DNA from 3 places in the Micromonospora sp. bgisy143 genome. Region 1 is predicted to be linked to each of the others. Evidence: riboswitches for the same ligand, from Rfam matches in the RefSeq annotation. Region 1 holds a riboswitch; each other region holds the start of a gene.

Region 1 (6,027 bases):
CGGCCCACGGGTGATCCGCGCCCGCTCCCGGGTGTTGGCGTACGCGTTCTGGGACCTGTCCACCTTCCTGATCAACGGCGGTCTGTTCGTGCTGCTCGGCACCCAGATCCCCCGGGCGGTGCGTGGCATCGTCAGCACCTCGCCGCCGAGGGCCGTGCTGATCGTGCTCGCGGTCACGCTCGTCGTCGTGGTCACCCGGTTGGGCTTCGTCTACCTGACGGCGCAGTCGGCGAGGCTGCGGCGTCGACGGATGGTCGAGCAGGAACGCACCACACCCAGCTGGCGGGTCGGTACGGTCGCGGGCTGGGCGGGTTTCCGGGGCGCGGTGTCGCTGGCCGCCGCGCTGGCCGTCCCGACGATGACGGTGACCGGTCGACCGGTGGTCGAGCGAGATCTGATCATCTTCGTCACCGCGCTGGTGATCGTGCTGATCATGTTGGTGCAGGGCACCACCCTGCCGCTGGTGGTGCGCTGGGCGAGGCTGTCCGGCGACCCCGAACGCGTCGACGAGGCCCGGCACGCCCGCCGCCGTGCCACCCAGGCCGGCCTGGACGCCCTGCCCGGGGTCGCCGCCGAGGTCGGCGCCGAGGAGGAGTCGGTACGCCGGCTGCGGGCCGAGTACCAGCGTCACCTGGCCGACCTCGAGGAGACCGGCGGACGCACCGCCGAGGAGCGCCGACTGGAACGCCGACTGCGCCTCGGCGTCCTCGCCCACAAGCGACGGGAGTTGACCCGGCTACGCGACAGCCGGGAGATCGACGACCTGGTGCTCCTGGAACTCCAGTCGGCGCTCGACAACGAGGAGATCCGGCTGCTGGGGCGCGGACCGAACGAGTGAGCGCGGACCCGTGACGGATTGGTGACATCGCCGCGCCCGCGACCGGGGCGTCCGGGCGGTTCGTCGGCGGGTACGGTGGAGGCGGTTTCGGCGTTCGTCGATGTGCTCGGTCGCTGAGGGGGTACCCATGACCACCGATGCGAGCGCGGCCGAGCCGCGGGTGGTCACCGAGCGGCAGTTCCTCGACGAGTTGGCCTCGGTCACCCGCGAGCGGGTCGCCACCCGGTTCCTCTACCTGATGGCCCAGGAGGATGCCGTCGTCGGCGTCCAGTGGGAGCAGCCCGGGGTGGACCACCTGCGCCGTTACCGGGTCCGCGACGCCTGCCCGCACTGCGTCGTCCTCGCCGCCGTGGCGACGCTCGCGCCCGTACTGCCACTGGACGTGCTGCGGGCCGGCCGGGCCCGCCCGCAGTACGAGACGGTCCTGCGTACCGGCCGGCTGCCCCACCTGGCGTTCGCCCGTCCGACGGGGTCAGCGGGGGCGAGCTGGCTGGGTGACTGCCACGCGGTCGACGGCGACCCGCACTCCGCCGCCGACTGCCCGAGGCACGCCGTGCCCCCACCCACCGGCGACCCGTTGGCGCTGCACCTCGGGGCACTGCCCCGGGCGGTACGGGAGCTGTATCCGCACGACGGCGCGGCGGCGGCCGACCTGGCACAGCGGCTACGGATCGCCCAGGACTGGCGCGCGGACGCGCAGGCGGTGGCGAGCGGCATCCGCGAGGCGGCGGCGACCTGGGCGTTCCTGCGCAACTCCTGCGTGCTGGGGGTGTCGGTGCCCGGCGCCAACGGTCTCGTGCTCACGCTGCCGCCCGGGGGCGCCCCGGACGACCGGTCGCTCGGCGACCTGCACGAGGCGACGGTACGCGCCCTGCCGGCCGGCGGTCCGGTCCCGTACCAGGAACTGGCCTGCCTGCTGCCCGAACCGGCGTCGACGACGCAGCGCATGCCGACGTACGCCGGCGCGGTTGACCTGACCGCCGCCGCGCCGGTGCGGACGCTGCGGTTGCCGGTCCCACGCCGGCCGCTGAGCACCACCGGTCGGGGTGTGCTGCTCCTCTACGAGGCCCGGCACGCCATGGGCCGGCACATGGCGAGCGCGCCGGTACGGGACAGCGCCTACTGGGATTCCGAGGCGGCGTTGAACGTCTTCGAGTTCACCCTGCTGGAACGGGTCGCCGGGCGGCACTACCAGGAGGCGGTGGCCGCCTACCTCCAAGCGTTGCGGCGCGAGGGTGACCTGCTCGCGCGTCCGCACAAGGTGCTCGACCGGCGTCGCCGCAAGGCCCTGTCGCACGCGTTCGGTGGGCTGGACGACGAGGAGCTGCACCTGTGGGCGTCGGTCGCCTACCGCAACGCCATCCTGGAACTGCTCGGCGACCTGAAGGCGTTCGCCGCGCACCTGAGTCACCAGGCGGGCTGAGCGCCGCCCCTCAGAGCACCTGGGCCAGGAAGCGACGCAGCCGGGGATGCTCGGCCCCCTCGAAGATCCGCTCCGGCGGGCCGGCCTCCAGCACCACGCCCCGGTCCATGAAGGCCACCGCGTCGGCGACCTGCCGGGCGAAGCCCATCTCGTGGGTGACCACCACCATGGTCATCCCGGCGGCGGACAGGTCGGCCATCACCCCGAGCACCCCCTTGACCAGCTCCGGGTCGAGCGCCGAGGTGGCCTCGTCGAAGAGCATCACCTCGGGTCGCAGCGCCAGCGCGCGGGCGATCGCCACCCGCTGCTGCTGACCGCCGGAGAGCTGCGCGGGCCGGGCGTCGGCCTTGCCGGCGAGTCCCACCAGCTCCAGCTGCGCGCGGGCGACCTGGACCGCCTCGTCCTGGCCGAGCCCCCGCAGCCGGCGCAGCGCCAGCGTGATGTTGCGCAGCACGCTCATGTGCGGGAAGAGGTTGAACTGCTGGAACACCATGCCCACCCGCTGGCGCAGCGCGTCCGGGTCGTCCCGCAGCACGCTGCGCCCGTCCAGCAGCACGTCGCCACGGTCGGGCTCGATGAGGCGGTTGAGCGTCCGCAGCAGAGTGGACTTGCCCGAGCCGGACGGTCCGATCACGCACGCCGTCGCGCCCCGGGGCACGTCCAGGTCGACGCCGCGCAGCACGCGGTTCGCCCCGAAGGCCAGGTGGACGTCGTGTGCCCGCAGGCTGACCGAGGTGGTCGTGGCGGTGGTCATCGCAGGTCTCCTTCCGTGGCCGTGAACAGCACCGGGTCGTCGTCCTGGTCCGGCGCGGCGGTGCTCCGGCCGTCGCGCAGCCGCCGGTCGATCCAGTTGACGAGGTGGGTCAGCGGGACGGTCAGCGCCAGGTAGAACAGACCCGCCAGCAGCAGCGCGGACTCGTTCCCAGTGGTGGCCGCGTAGTCCTGCCCGATCCGGAACAGCTCGCGTTGGCTGGCCACCAGGCCGAGGAAGTAGACCAGGCTGGAGTCCTTGATCAACGCGATGAGCTGGTTGACCCAGGCGGGCAGCACCCGCCGGATGCCCTGCGGGATGATCACCAGCCGCATCGCGTCGGTCCAGGAGAAGCCGAGCGCCCGCGCACCCTCCAACTGGGCGGCCTCCACCGACTGGATGCCGGCGCGGAAGATCTCACCGATGTACGCGGCGGCGATCAGCGACAGCGCGAGGATGCCCAACGGGTACGGGTCCGGCCCCCACACCCGCATGCCGAGCGGGGCCAGGCCGACGCCGATCAGCAGGATCGTCGCCGCGGCCGGCAGCCCCCGGAACACGTCGGTGTAGACGCGCGCCGGCCAGCGCAGCCACCGGCTGCGGGAGATGCCGGCCACGGCCAGCAGCAGACCCAGCACCGTGCCGAGCAGGGCGGCGGAGACCGCCAGGATCAGCGTGTTGGGCAGCCCGACGGTCAGCATCTCGGGCAGCGCCTCGCGCATCGCGTCGACGTCGAAGAACGTCTCCCACAGGGTGCTCAGCGGATCCATCGTTCGCCTCTCTTACCGCCCTGCTCGCTCGTCACCAGGTCAGGACGCGGACGACGCCGACACGGCCGGCGCCACCGCCCCGCTGCCCGGCTTGAAGTCGGCCGGGATCGGGCGGCCCGGGTAGTACTGGGCCTGCAACCGGTTCCAGGTGCCGTCGGCGATGACCTCGTCGAGGGCCCTGTTCAGCGCCTCGCGCAGCTTGTCGCTGCCCTTGGCGACGGCGTACGCGGTCGGCGCCGGGCTGAGCTGCTTTGCCGCCACGGTGATCTTGCCGTTGCTGTCGGCGGCGGACTTCTCGCCGATCTCCGCCGGGGCGATCCACGCGTCGGCGGTGCCCGCCTTGAGCTGGTTGATCGCGCCGTTGTAGTCCGGCACGCGGACCGGGTCGAGCTGCTTGCCGGTGGCGTAGTCGTCCTGGACGGTGCCCTGCACCACCACGACCCGCTTGCCGGCGAGCTGGTCGAATCCCTTGATCGGCGAGCCGGCCGGCACGTCCAGCCCGAAGTAGCCGAAGTCGTACCCGTTGCCGAAGTCGACGGTCTTCCTGCGCGCCTCGGTGATGGTGATCGAGGAACTGCCGACGTCGAACTTGTGGTTGTTGACCTGGGACAGCAGCGCGGAGAAGTCGGTGCCGACGAACTCGACCTTCAGGCCGAGCTTGCCGGCCACGGCGGTCAGCAGGTCGTTGTCGAAGCCGGTGAACTTACCGTCCTTGAGGTACACGTTCGGTGGGGCGTCGGTCAGCGTGCCGGCCCGCAGCACGCCCGCCTGCGCCAGACCGTACGGGTTCCCGGCAGCGCCGGCCGACCCGCCGCCGTCGCTGCCGCAGGCGCTCAACCCGCCGACAACCACAGCAGCGGCCGCAACAATCCTCAAACCAACAGAAATACGCACAGAATTCTCCAAAAAGGGTGGCGTCGACCCCGTTGATCATGAAGTTGTTGCCACGACACGCCGGTCGGACGGACAACAACTTCATGATCAACGCGAGAGGTCGCGTGGGTGGGGCGGTGAGCAGGGGGGGAGGGGTTTAGCGCTTCAGGCGGCGGTACACGCCGCGCTGCGCATTCGCATCAGGTCCACGTGGCGACGCCGGGTCAGGGCCGGCGTACGGCGGATGGCCGGTGCTGTGGGGCTGAGGATGTGCATACGGTCTCCCGGGTCTTGGTGCTGACCTGGGTGCCAGGCCACGCTTGCATCGACGTCCTGCCGGTGCCTGGTCTTCACCCGGGGCACCCCACCGCGGAGGAGGGTTGCCGGCCAGCGAGCCGGGGCTTCGCGCTGGCGCTCATGACCTGCGCCGAGGCTAGCAGCAGCCACCGGTCGGTCGTCCAGCCGATATGACCACGCTCACCGACGGTGACCGGCGCTCGCTGAGTGGGTCAACCGGCGTGCACGTGCGGTCGGCGGGTCTGGTCCGGCTCCTGACGGCGCAGGATCTCCCGGGTCACCGAGGCGATCTCGCCCTGCCCGAACGCCAGGTACCGCAGCACGTTGCGGGCCGGGCCGCCCTCGGTCCACTCGAAGTAGATGTGGGGGCGTCGCGCGCTGCGATCGCGGATCTCCAGCAGCAGCGCGGCCAGCGCGTTGGGCACCGAGGAGCTGGCCAGGCTGAGCACCGGGAAACGGTCGTGCGCCACGCTGCCGCGCACCAGCAACCCGGTCTCGAAGTCCGACGGGTCGGTGACCCGGACCTCGACGAAGATCACGTCGCTGTCGTCGGGGAAGTCGTTGTCCGCCATGGTCTGGGCCAGCTTGTCGCGGTACTCCGCGAGGTCGCGGCGCTCCGGCTCGTGCGCGACCAGGCGGATCCGGCGCGCGGCGCGCTCATCGACCAGCGCGCCCGCCAGCTCGTCCAGCTCGACGTGGTCGACCCGCAGCTCGAACGCCCGCAGCACCCGCGACAGCGCCGACACCAGGATCATCGCGCCGATGAAACAAGCGGCGATCTTCACACCGTCGGGACGCTCCGCCACGTTCGCCACGGTGGTGTAGACGAACACCACCGCGATGGCACCGAACGCGACCATGCGCCCGCGCTGCCGTCGCCGCCGCGCCGCGAGGGTCACCGCCGTCGCCGCCGAGGTGATCAACACCAGCACCCCGGTGGCGTACGCGCCGCCCTGCGCGTCGACGCTGGCGGAGAAGACGACCGTGATCAGGAACGCCACCCCGGTGAACACCAGCACCAGCGGCCGGACCGCGCGCGCCCAGGTCGGCGCCATGCCGTAGCGGGGCAGATACC
Region 2 (6,027 bases), on a different contig from region 1:
GCCGTTTGTCGGACCGTACGACGGGAAGCCAGCCGGCGACCGTGGCCCTGGGGAGGGACGATGCCGGTATTCGTGAAGAAGCTGCTGACCTGGGGCAGCGTCGCTTTCCTGATCTACTTCATGGCGTTCCGGCCGGACGGCGCGGCGCAGATGTTCAAGGCGATCGGGGCGGCGTTGATCGCGATGGCCCAGGGGCTCGGCGACTTCCTCACCACCCTGATGACCTGACCCCGCCGGTCCGCGACGCCGCCCGCCGCGCTCAGCCGTTACCGGGCGGCCACGGCGCGGCCGGGCGCAACCCGGGCCAGCCGGCCGGCGGGTAGCTGACCGGGGGCGGCGGGGCGAGCACCACCGGAATGGGCACCACCGGCTCGTCGGGTGCGGTCACCGACCGCTGGGTGCCGTCCGGGAAGCGCAGGTGGTACTGGCTACCGTCCCAGACACCGACCGGGGCCTGCGGGTCACGGCCCACGAAGTACGACCGGTACGCGGTGATCGCCTCCAGCAGTTGCCGCTCCTCGACGGCGCTCCGCTCCCGGTCGGCCGGCTTACGGTCCAGACCACGCAGCGTCCCGTCGCGCAGCAGGGCCAGCCGGGTCGCGGCGAGCTGGTACCCGCGCATGGCACGCGCACCGGCGTCGCCGCCGACGCGGCGTGCCCAGCTCCGGGCGGCGTGCCGACGACCCAGGCTGCTCAGTGAGGCCACCTCGGGCGGGCTCAACCAGCCGGCGCGTACGTAGTCCGGCAGCGTCCGCTCGGTGAGCCGGCCCTCCCAGGCGCGCAGCCACACGGCCAGCCCGACCACCCCGAAGAACACCGGCACCATCAGCCCCAGGAAGCCGTACAGCATGATCACCGCTTCGCCGGTGGCCTGGGTCAGCGTGGGCAGCAGGTTCCAGGTGCCGTGCAGCATCATCGCCAGCAGCAGGCCGGCGATCGGGGCCAGCACCCGGACCCGCCGGTCGGCGGTACGGGCGGCCACCCCGAGCCCCACACCGGTCATCGAGGTGAAGAGGGGATGGGCGAACCCGAACAGCAGGATCCGCACGATGAAGATGGCGATCACCTGCTGGGTGCCGGTCGCCGGGCCGTACCGGTCGGCGCCGGCCGCGTAGCCGTACCCGCCCAGGTAGAGGATGTTCTCCACCATGGCGAAGCCGACCGCGGAGAGCCCGCAGTAGACCAGGCCGTCGGTGATCCCGGACCACTCCCGACGCCGGAACACCAGCAGCAGGATCGGGCCGAGCGCCTTGGTCAACTCCTCGATGAACGGCGCCACCAGCACGGCGGTGAGCGCGTCCGGCAGCCCCCAGTCGGCGAACCGCCCGGCGGCGAACTCGTTCACGTTCAGCGAGACGGCGGTGGAGACGAACGCGCCCCAGGTGAAGCAGAAGATCAGGTACTTCAGGGGCTCCGGTTCGTACCGGTCCAGCCAGAGGAAGCAGGCGACCAGCACCGGCACCGGCAGGATGGCGGCGCCCACCCCGATGAGCAGCGCGTCGAGCCCCAGCGACTGGCCGAGGCGGACGACCATGAAGACCGCGCACGCGGCGATGAGCAGCACCACCCCGGCCAGCACCAGGAACCGCAGCCAGCCGAAGCGGCGCGGCGGGATCCCGGGTGACCCGCCGACGGGCGGGGCCATCGGCGGGTGCGGCGGCGACGGCAGGGGGGCACCGGGCGGGGTGTCGGCCATGCGGTCAGCGTAGCCATCCGCCGCCGGCTGGTCCGGTCGCATCCACAGCCGCTATGCTGCCGGCAGGTCACGAGCGCCAGCGTCAAGCCCCGGCTTGCTGGCCGGCAACCCTCGTCGAGTTCGCGGTGGGGTGCCCCGGGTGATGACCGGGCCCAGCCCGATCGGTGTGCTGGGCAAGCGCGGACCCCGTCCCGACAGCACACCCGGGGTCCCTGACCCCGGAGGTTCCGGCGTGTCCGTCACTCTCGTACCCTCGCTGCCCAGCCTGCCCGCTCTCGCGTCCTCGCCGTCGGCGGCGCTCGACGTGCTGGGCGTGCCCGGCGAGATCAACCTGGACTACGCGGCCACCGCGCCGTGCGCGCGGGCCGCGGCCGACGCGGTCACCGAACTGCTGCCCTGGTACGCCAGCGTGCACCGGGGCGCGGGAGCGCTGTCGCGGCGCTGCACGCTGGCCTACGAGCGGGCCCGGCAGACGGTCGGCGACTTCCTCGGCGCCCGCGCGGACGACCACGTGGTCTTCACCCGGAACACCACGGACGCGCTCAACCTGCTGGCCCGCTCGTTGCCGGCCGGCACGACGGTGGTCACCTTCGCCGGTGAGCACCACGCGAACCTGCTGCCCTGGCCGCGCGGCTCGGTACGACTGCCGGTGCCCGCCGACCCGGCCGGGGCGGTCCGCGCTCTCGCCGCCGCGCTGACCGAACTGCGCCGCGACAGCAATCCCGCGCTGCCGGTGCTGGTCGCGGTGACCGGGGCGAGCAACGTCACCGGTGAGCTGTGGCCGGTCGCCGAGCTGGCCCGGGTGGCCCACCGGCACGGCGCGCGCATCGTCCTCGACGCGGCGCAACTCGCCCCGCACGCGCTGGTCGACAAGCAGGCGCTCGACGTGGACTACCTGGCCGTCTCCGGTCACAAGCTGTACGCCCCGTTCGGCGCGGGGGTGCTCGTCGGCAGGGCGGACTGGCTGGATGCCGCCCCGCCGTACCTGGCCGGCGGCGGGGCCACCAGCCACGTCGGGCCGGCCACCCACGACGTGGCCTGGACGACCGGCCCGGCCCGGCACGAGGGCGGTACCCCCAACCTGCTGGGCGCGGTGGCGCTGGCGGCGGTCTGCGCGGCGCTGGCCGACGCCGACCGGGCCGCGCTCGCCGCCCACGAACAGGCGTTGCTGGCCCGGCTGCGGGCCGGCCTCGCGGCCCTGCCGCACGTCGTGGAGTTGCGCACCTTCGGCCCGGACGCGCCCCGAGTCGGCATCGTGTCGTTCGTGGTCGCCGGTCAGGACTCCGCCACGGTGGCCGCCCGGCTCGCCGCCGAGCACCACATCGGCGTACGGGACGGGTTGTTCTGCGCCCACCCGCTGGCCCGCCGGCTGCTGGACGAGGCGGCCACGCGTACCGGCCGGAGGGATCTTCCGTCGACCGCGCTGCGGGCCAGCATCGGTCTGGGCAGCACCGCCGCCCAGGTCGACCGGCTGCTCGCGGCGCTCGCCGAGGTGGCCTGAGCCCGGCGTTCAGCCGACCGGCGGCGCGGTGGGTGGTTTCGGCGCCTCGCCCGGTTCGGCCGGTTCACCCACCGGTCGCTCCTGGTCGCCGAAGGAGGTGCGGATCCAGCGGTTCGCCTCCTCCTGCTCGATGCCGGAGGCCACCAGCAGGTCACTTGCCGTGGTACGGACCTGGGCGATCACGACGCTGCCGGAGAAGCCGACGCCGGCCCCGTACGCGCGACCGGCCTCGCTGACGGCCCGCAGCGAGCGCTCCCGCGCCTTCTGTGGCTCCTCCCCCACCGCGAACTCGTGTTTGAGCAGCCGGACCGACTCGGCGAGGTGGCCGATCGCGTCCGGCATCGGGTCCGGTACCGGCTCGTCGTCCTCGATCAGGGTGACGGACCGGCGGATCAGCGTGCCGGAGTTCCGCATCGCGCGGTCGATCGGGTCGGCCGCCTCGGCGTAGTGGGTGAGTTCGTCGCGGCGGTGCCAACGGGCCGGTGACAGGGTCGCCGTCTCCTTCGCGCCCTCGATCGCCTCGGTCAGGGTGGCCAGCTCCTGCTTGTTGTCGCGCAGCCGTTCCAGCGCCCGCTGGATGGTGCCGCGGTCCCGGTTGCGTAACCCGTCGGCGGTGGCGTCGAGCTGCGCGGCGAGCAGGTCCAGCGCCGGGCGGGCGGCCCGGTTGATCACCCGGAGCGGGTTCAGCGGTAGCAGCACCGCGGTCACCAGCAACGCGATCCCGCCGCCGAGGAACGCGTCGACGAAGCGGGGGATCTCCAAGTTCTGGGTGGACGGGCTGAGCGTCACGATCAGCACCGCCGTGGCCGCCGCCTGGATGACGATGGCCACGCTCGCCCCGGCGAAGATGGTGAGCAGGATCGCCACCGTGACCACCAGGCCGAGTTGCCACGCGCCGGTGCCGAGGAAGTAGATCAGCAGGTCGCCGACGGCCACCCCGACGCCCACCCCGACGATCAGCTCCACGGTCCGGCGGAACCGTTGTCCCACCGAGGCGGCCAGGGTGCCGACCGCGGAGATCGGCGCGAAGACCGGTTGCGGGTTGCCGAGCAGCTTGTGCGAGACGAGGTACGCGAGGCCGGCCGCCAACCCGGCCTGCACGGCCAGCCCGCCGGCCATCCGTACCCGGTGCAGCCGGTCGTGCAGGGTGGCCCGGCCGCGGTGCTTGAGCTGTTCGGTGGCCTCGGCGATGCGCGCCCCGTCGACGTCGACCAGTCCCTCGCGCAGCGGCGCACGCCGCACCATCGAAGGTCTCTTGTCCCGGGCCGCCGCCATGGGCGCGACTACCCGTGGCGGGCCCGCTGAATCCTCCCCCGGGCGTGCGCGGCGCGGGAATGCGGCAGACTCGGGCGGTGGCCGATCTGCGGGAACGGTGGTGGGCGGCGGCCCGCGCCGCCGGTGCGAAACCGGACGAGCACCTGACCCGGGCCGGTGAGCGGCTGCTCGCCCGCTGGCGGGAGCCGCACCGGCACTACCACACCATCACGCACCTGGTCGCCGTGCTCGACGTGGTGGACCGCCATGCCGGGCTGGCCGGACGGCCCGACCTGGTCCGGTTGGCGGCCTGGTGTCACGACGCGGTCTACGATCCCCGGGCCGTCGGCGACGCCAACGAACGGGACAGCGCGGCGCTGGCCGGGAGCCTGCTCACCGGGCTCGGGGTGCCCGAACCCGCGGTGGCCGAGGTCCGCCGGCTGGTCCTGCTCACCGCCGGACACCGGGTGCCGGCGGACGACCCCGACGGCGCGCTGCTCTGCGACGCGGACCTCGCCGTGCTGGCCGACCCGCCGGCCGACTACGACCGCTACGCGGCGGCCATCCGACGGGAGTACGCGCACGTGCCCGACCCGGCCTTCCGCAGCGGCCGGGCCAGCGCCCTCAACGGGTTGCTGGCGCTGCCCGCGCTGTTCCGGCTGCCGCCGCTGGCGCGACGGTGGGAGGCGCCGGCCCGCGACAACCTGCGCCGCGAGTTGGCCGTACTCACCGGGCCGGCGAACCGCTGAGGTGCTTCGGGCGACGCAGGTCGGCGGCCCGGAGCAGCCGGACCAGTTCCCGGCTCGGCACCACCCGGGCGCCCAGCCACACCGCAGCCGCGAACCGGTCGGCCGGGATGTCGTAGTGGTCCCGGTCGAAGCCGCGCCGGGGTGCGCCCAGCGCCTCGGCGAAGGCGTGCAACTCGGCGTAGGAGACGTCGCTGATCAGGTGCGACCAGAGCCGACCGCGCCACGGCCAGGCAGGCCGGTCCAGGTAGAGCATGTCACCAAAGCTAGCCCGCGTTGATGATCGGTGGCAGGCGACCTAGCCTCGGCGGCATGGCCCCCACCGGACTCCTCGACGACCTGCGCGCCGCCCTGGGCGAGAACGCCGTGCTCACCGACCCGGACCTGCTACGCGTGCACCAGCGTGACGAGGCCGACCTATGCGCCGCCGGCGTACCCCTCGTGGTGACCCGCCCCCGGAGCACCGAACAGGTGGTCGCGGTGGTCCGGGCGGCGGCCCGGCACGGCGTACCGGTCGTGCCGCAGGGCGCGCGGACCGGGCTGGCCGGCGCGGCGAACGCGGTGGACGGTTCGGTGGTGCTCAGCACCGTCGCGATGGACGAGATCCGGGAGATCGACCCGGTGAGCCGGATCGCGGTCGTGCAGCCGGGCGTGGTCAACGCCGCGCTGGCGCAGGCGGTCGCGAAGCAGGGGCTCTGGTACCCGCCGGACCCCGGCTCCTGGGAGTCGTCCACCATCGGCGGCAACGTGGCCACCAACGCGGGTGGCATGTGCTGCGTGAAGTACGGCGTGACCACCGAGTACGTGCTGGGCCTGGAGGTCGTGCTCGC
Region 3 (6,027 bases), on a different contig from region 1:
CCCGCTGGTGAACTGCACCGCGTTGGCCAGCTCGAAGATGTGCTTGTGCAGCCGGTCGAGGATCTCCAGGCAGACGCCCACCCGGGCCTGCGGACCGGCGTCACGCCAGGCCGGCAGCGCGGCCGAGGCGGCGGCGACCAGCTCGTCGGGGCCGGCGTGCGGGTACCGCACCGCCAGGTCGACCCCGAACGGGCTCGTCTCGGTGGCGGTCCGCTCGCCGGTGCCGGGCTGGTCGAGCGGGAAATCACCACCGAGGTACGCCTCGAACGCGGCCTTGCCGTCGGCAGCGGCGGTCTCGCCGTACACGCGGGGGCTGGGGGACTCGGGATAGGCGGACCAGTAGCCCCGCTCCGTGATCGCGGTCAGCGCACGGTTGAGGGTGTCGGCGTGCCTGTCGTACAGGGGATGCGGGGTCTCCGTCATGCCGCCATCATGCATGACGGAGGTCCGCGGACAGTAGCGGCGGATACCCGTCAGAGGGTGAGCTGCCAGTTGTCCCAGGCGTCCACCGGGCGGAACCCGAGCTGCTCGTTGATCGCCACCATGTGGCTGTTGCTCGCCGCGTTCCAGGTGTCGATGACGCGTACGGCGGGCTCGTGGGTCAGCAGGTGGTGCAGGTTCTCCGCCTTGGCGATCAGACCCAGCCGGTGCCCACGGTGATCCGGGTCGACGATGGTGATCTGCTGGTAGGCGTGCCAGTCGACGGCGGCACCGACATCCAGCAGAGTCCAGGCGACGACCCGGCCGGTCTCCTCGTGCAGCATTCCGAGGTGGTACCGCCGCCGCCCCCGGGCGTCCAGCGCGCGCTCCATGCCCCGGAGGCGCTCGGCGTCCACCTGCTCCGGCTCCCACTGCACGTCACCCATCGGCGCGTCCATCAGCAGGCGGCCCTCCAGGTAGGCGATGTCCGCCACGTACTCCGCCGGGGTGCCGCCCTGCCAGGAGACGGAACGGTAGCCCTCGGCGCGGGGCTGAGCCTCGGCCAGTGCCGCCCGCAGCGCGAGCCGGTCGATGCGCTCGATCTCCAGTCGGCGACGCACCTCGACCAGCGCGGAGTGCGCGCCCATCGCGGTGGCGAACGCGGCGCCCGCCGCCGGTCGGGTCGGGCCGCCGGGTAGCGCGGCGACGGCCATGGCGACCACCCGCTTGCGTCCGTGCTGACGCAGCAGGCGTACCCCGTACTCGTGCAGGGCCCGACCGACACCCCGGCGGCGCAGGTCCGGGCGGACCGTCAGCTCGGCGGTGGCGTTGTCGGTGTTGTCGAGCTGCGGCAGGTCGAGCTGAAGGTAGCCGGCGGGCACCCCGTCCAGCCGGGCCAACGCCCAGAGGGATCGGGTGCCGGGCATCGGGGTGTGGAAGAGGGCGTCGAAGCGTTGCCGGCAGGACGGCGGGAAGTCGGGCAGGTCGGCCTCGATGGCCGCCGCGCCGATCCGGTACGCCTCGTCGACCGCGGCCCGGTCGGTGCCGTCGAACGGCGCGATCGTGATGCTCATGCCGGTGAGCCTGGCACCCGCAAAAGCGACAGGGCCAGCGATTATTCGCTGGCCCTGTCGAACGTGGTCGGGAGGGACACTCGCACAACGCCTCCGGCGTTGGGTCGCAAGAACTTCAAAAGTCTTCGGCGAAATGCCCTCCCGCACGGAGCATCTTGCGCCGTCCGGTTCCTGCCGTCAAGTCCTGAGCGGCGGGTTTTCCACACTCACAGCGAAAATCCAGTCACCCGGTGGATTCAGCCGAGCAGACCGGCGTCCCGGGCCGCCCGCAGGGACGGCTTGATCTGGTGGGTCGGGCCGACCTGGGCGGCCACCGCGTCGATCGTCTTCAGACCTTCGCCGGTGTTGAAGATGACCGTCTCCGCCGTCGGGTCGAGCCGACCGGACGCGACCAGCTTGCGCAGCACCGCCGCCGTGACGCCGCCCGCCGTCTCGGCGAACACCCCGGTGGTACGGGCCAGGTCGCGGATGCCGGCCCGGATCTCGTCGTCGTCGGCGTACTCCATCCAGCCGCCGGTGCGGCGCACCGCCTCGAGGGCGTAGAGGCCGGCGGCCGGGTCGCCGATGTTGAGCGACTTGGCGATGCCGGTGGGCTTGACCGGGGTGATCGTGTCGGTGTCGGCGTGCAGCGCGGCGGCGATCGGGTTGCAGCCGGCCGACTGCGCCCCGAAGACCTTCCAGCCGCCGGCCGGGGCCTCGACCAGGCCGATCTCGACCAGCTCGGAGAACGCCTTGTCAATTTTGGTGAGCAGTTCGCCACTGGCCATCGGGATGACCACCTGGGCGGGAATCCGCCAGCCCAACTGCTCGGCCACCTCGTACCCGAGGGTCTTGGAACCCTCGGCGTAGTACGGCCGGACGTTCACGTTGACGAACGCCGTGTCCTCGAACTCGTCGGTCTCCACCAGCTCACCGCAGAGCCGGTTGACGTCGTCGTACGAGCCGTCGATGGCGACCAGTTCGCCGCCGTACACGGCGGTGGTGATGACCTTGCCCTGCTCCAGGTCACAGGGGATGAAGACGATCGAGGGCACGCCGGCGCGGGCGGCGTGCGCGGCCACCGAGTTGGCCAGGTTGCCGGTGGAGGCGCAGGCGAACCGGCTGAACCCGAGCGCCTTCGCGGCGGTCAGGGCCACCGAGACGACCCGGTCCTTGAACGAGTGGGTCGGGTTGGCGCTGTCGTCCTTGACCCAGAGCGGCGCGGTGATGCCCAGTTCGGCGGCGAGGTGCGGGGCTGCCACCAACGGGGTCAGACCCGGGTCGAGGGTGACCCGACTGGCCGGGTCCTGCCCGGCGGGCAGCAGCGCGGCGTACCGCCAGATGTTGTCCGGGCCGGCCTCGATCTGCTCCCGGGTGACGGTGGCGAGGGCCGCGGTGTCGTAGTCGACCTCCAGCGGGCCGAAACACTCGTAACAGGCGTGCTGGGCGGCGAGCGGGTAGCGGGCCGAACAGGCCCGGCAGACCAGGGCGCGGGCGGGGCTGGCGGAGGTGTCGATGCCGGAGGCGGCGAGCGTCGACGTCATGTCGAGAGTCCTCTCATCTTTCCCCGCATCGCACGGTGCGGCGGGGACGGAATTGGCACCTGCCCCGCCTGTCGCTCAGCGGTGAGCGCGCGGGGTGGTTGCCGGGGCGTCGTCGGGCCGTATCCCTCAGCCCCTCTGGATGAGGTATGCAGTTGTACCGCCGAGTCTAGGCAACGTTGCCCGGCGCCTCCACCGGGCATCCCAGCCAGTGGGTCAGCGGGCGGCCACCGCCACCGGGTCGACCACCGCGACGGGATCGGTGACCGCGGTCGGCCGGGGCGGCGACGAGGGCCGGGTGCGGGTGCGCGCGGCGAGGTTCGCGGCGACCAGGGCGGCGATGGTGATCGCGGCGCCGATCAGTTCGATCCCCTCCGGCCGGTAGCCACGGGCGATCTGCACGATGAACGTGGTCACCGGGACGAGGTTCATGAACAGGGCGGCGTTGGCCGCGCCCAGCCGCTGCACACCGGTGTTCCAGGCCAGCACCGCGACGACGGCGGCGACGAGCACGGCGTACGCCAGTTGCGGGGTGACCGCCACGAGGTCGGCGGCGGCCGGCGCGTGCTGCCACCCGACGGCGTCCGCGCCGATGCTCGCGGCCAGCATGGCGGCCGTGCCGGCGAGCGCGGTCAGGGTGGTGAAGCGCAGCGGCGACCAGCCGCCGAACCGGGTCGCGCCGTGGGTGTAGACGGCCCAGCCGAGCACCGCGCCGATCATCATGAGGCCGCCGAGACCGAACTGGCCGAGCCCGGCCAGGCTTCCGCGGGTGATCACCAGGCCGACGCCGAGGAGCGCCACCAGGGAGAGGACCAGAAGCAGGGGCTTCGGCCGTACGCCGTCCCGGGCCCACCGGACGAGCTGGGTGATGATCGGGGTGGTCGCCACGAACAGGGAGATCTGCTGCGGGGCGGCGTGTTCGAGCGCCAGGTTGGTGAGCAGGTTGAAGCCGGCGAAGCCGACCACGCCGAGCACCACCACCTCGACTCCCCGACCGCCGAGCCGCAACGCGGCCGAGCCCTCCCGGATCAGCAGGATGCCGACCAGGATGACCGTGGCGAACAGGTAGCGGGCGGTGGTCAGGTTGAGCGGGTCGACCCTCGCCAGCGCGGTGGCCAGGATGGGAAACATCGCACCCCAGGCGAGCGCGGCGAGCAGCGGGTAGGCGGCGGCGCGGGGTCGCATCGGCAGCTCCAATGTTCGAGTATCGTCGAACCAACGACACCGACCCTAGGAGCTTGTTCGACAATTGTCGAACAAGGGTTACACTGGTCACATGGAGCCGCACGAACCCGACCTGAGCGATGTACCGGTCACCGCAGTGCTGGCCGCACTCGCCGACGACGTGCGGTTGCAGATCGTCCGGGCACTCGCTGAGGGTGGCGAGGCGGCCTGCGGCAGCTTCGACTTCGGCGTCTCGAAGGCGACCCGCAGCCACCACCTGAAGGTGCTGCGCGAGGCCGGCCTGACCCGCACCCGGGCCGCCGGCACGAGCCGCCTGGTGCGACTCCGTCGCGACGAGGTGGACGCGCGCTACCCGGGCCTGCTGGACGCGGTCCTCACCCCGCGCCCGCCCGCCTGACCTGGCGGCCCGCAGCACGACTCTCCTCGACCGGCACGCGTCGCCGGAGCCGACACGCCGAGGCTCCGGCGACGCGCGTCACGGGTGCGGTCAGGCGTTCACCGGGCTGGGCTCGGCCATCGCCGGCGCCGACGCGTCGGCGCGACGCTTGAACAGCAACGAGTCGAGCGCCCACGGGCCCGAGCCGAGTGTCGCGACCAGCAGGAACGACCAGCAGAAGAGGGCTGCCAGCTCACCGCCGTTGCGCAGCGGCAGCAGGTCGTCCGGTTGGTGCACGACGAAGTAGGCGTACGCCATCGAGCCGGACGCGAGCAGCGCGGCGGGCCGGGCGAAGAGCCCTACCAGCACCAGCGCGCCGCAGATGAGCTGGATCAGGGCGGCCCACCAGCCCGGCCAGGTGCCGAGCGGTACCGCCTTGCCGGTCATCGGGTTGCCGCCGAACAACCCGAAGACCGAGGAGAGGCCGTGCAGCGTGAACAGCAGGCCGATCACGATGCGAAACAGGGACAGGGTCGGCCCGCCGAGCCGAGAGACGTTCATGGAGACCTCCATCGAAGGGGACAGATCTCTTCCATGGTGGGGCCTCAAAGCATCGATGTTAATAAATTCCTTGCTAGTGGGAAAATCCCTGCCGGTAGAACTCAGAGCGCAGTGCGGAAGCTGCGGCTTTGCCCTGATTTGATCGACACCCGGCAGCAGCTTTCGCGCATTGGGAGCGCTCCCGAACCCTCAACGTACCGGCTGGCATGGTGCCCGTACACCCTGTCGAGCTGCCCCAGATGCGGGGCAAGCGACTGCTACCGGTGCGGCGACTCGGCCACGACGGCAACCCCTTGGCGTCCGAAGATCCGCACAAAATCAGGGATATTGCTGCCTCCGGCGCGCCGGATACAGCAACAACAGGGAAGTTGCGCGGATCTTGGCGCGGGGCGCGCGGGTCTTGGCGCGGGGCGCGCGGGTCTTGGCGCGGGGCGCGCGGGTCTTGGCGCGGGGCGCGCGGGTCTTGGCGCGGGGCGCGCGGGTCTTGGCGCGGGGCGCGCGGGTCTTGGCGCGGGGCGCGCGGATCTTGGCGCGGGGCGCGCGGGTCTTGGCACCGGCAGGGGACCCGGCGGGCCCACGCGCGAGCGACGGCTGACGGGCAGCGGACGGTCGCGTCGGTGCGCGAGGATCAGGAGATGATCTTTCGTACAGCCGTGGGGCGACGGACCGGCGCGGCGGCCGCTCTGCTGGTCACGCTCAGCGCCTGCGTCCCACGCGATCACGCGGGGCAGGGCGGCGACCCCACCGGTCCCCCGCCCAAGGTCACGACCGCGCCCAGCGTGAGCGCGTCGGCGAGCGCCGCGCCGGTGGCCGAGTGCCCGGCGTCCGGCGTCCGGATCCGCTCGACCGGCGGGGACGCGGCGATGGGGCTGCGCGCCCTCGGCCTGGAGCT

What was found. Region 1 has a riboswitch for S-adenosylmethionine ahead of AC3EN4_RS23990 (ABC transporter substrate-binding protein). Riboswitches for the same ligand answer to the same signal wherever they lie in the genome.
Region 2: another riboswitch for S-adenosylmethionine. It lies ahead of AC3EN4_RS07970 (aminotransferase class V-fold PLP-dependent enzyme); the one in region 1 lies ahead of AC3EN4_RS23990 (ABC transporter substrate-binding protein).
Region 3: another riboswitch for S-adenosylmethionine. It lies ahead of thrC (threonine synthase); the one in region 1 lies ahead of AC3EN4_RS23990 (ABC transporter substrate-binding protein).

Annotation. Positions count from the first base shown of each region.
Region 1 is NZ_JBYIRN010000023.1:77,723-83,749, forward strand. It holds gene AC3EN4_RS23970 (Na+/H+ antiporter) at 1-838, shown strand, start outside; gene AC3EN4_RS23975 (hypothetical protein) at 966-2,261, shown strand; gene AC3EN4_RS23980 (amino acid ABC transporter ATP-binding protein) at 2,272-3,015, opposite strand; gene AC3EN4_RS23985 (amino acid ABC transporter permease) at 3,012-3,782, opposite strand; gene AC3EN4_RS23990 (ABC transporter substrate-binding protein) at 3,822-4,658, opposite strand; SAM riboswitch class IV at 4,967-5,078, opposite strand; gene AC3EN4_RS23995 (APC family permease) at 5,165-6,027, opposite strand, start outside.
Region 2 is NZ_JBYIRN010000004.1:21-6,047, forward strand. It holds gene AC3EN4_RS07960 (hypothetical protein) at 61-228, shown strand; gene AC3EN4_RS07965 (PrsW family intramembrane metalloprotease) at 260-1,738, opposite strand; SAM riboswitch class IV at 1,762-1,882, shown strand; gene AC3EN4_RS07970 (aminotransferase class V-fold PLP-dependent enzyme) at 1,962-3,197, shown strand; gene AC3EN4_RS07975 (FUSC family protein) at 3,207-4,442, opposite strand; gene AC3EN4_RS07980 (HD domain-containing protein) at 4,550-5,200, shown strand; gene AC3EN4_RS07985 (DUF4031 domain-containing protein) at 5,178-5,453, opposite strand; gene AC3EN4_RS07990 (FAD-binding oxidoreductase) at 5,510-6,027, shown strand, end outside.
Region 3 is NZ_JBYIRN010000004.1:19,237-25,263, forward strand. It holds gene paaN (phenylacetic acid degradation protein PaaN) at 1-423, opposite strand, end outside; gene AC3EN4_RS08045 (GNAT family N-acetyltransferase) at 474-1,493, opposite strand; gene thrC (threonine synthase) at 1,730-3,016, opposite strand; SAM riboswitch class I at 3,027-3,162, opposite strand; gene AC3EN4_RS08055 (DMT family transporter) at 3,230-4,210, opposite strand; gene AC3EN4_RS08060 (ArsR/SmtB family transcription factor) at 4,290-4,595, shown strand; gene AC3EN4_RS08065 (DoxX family protein) at 4,686-5,135, opposite strand; gene AC3EN4_RS08070 (DUF4232 domain-containing protein) at 5,771-6,027, shown strand, end outside.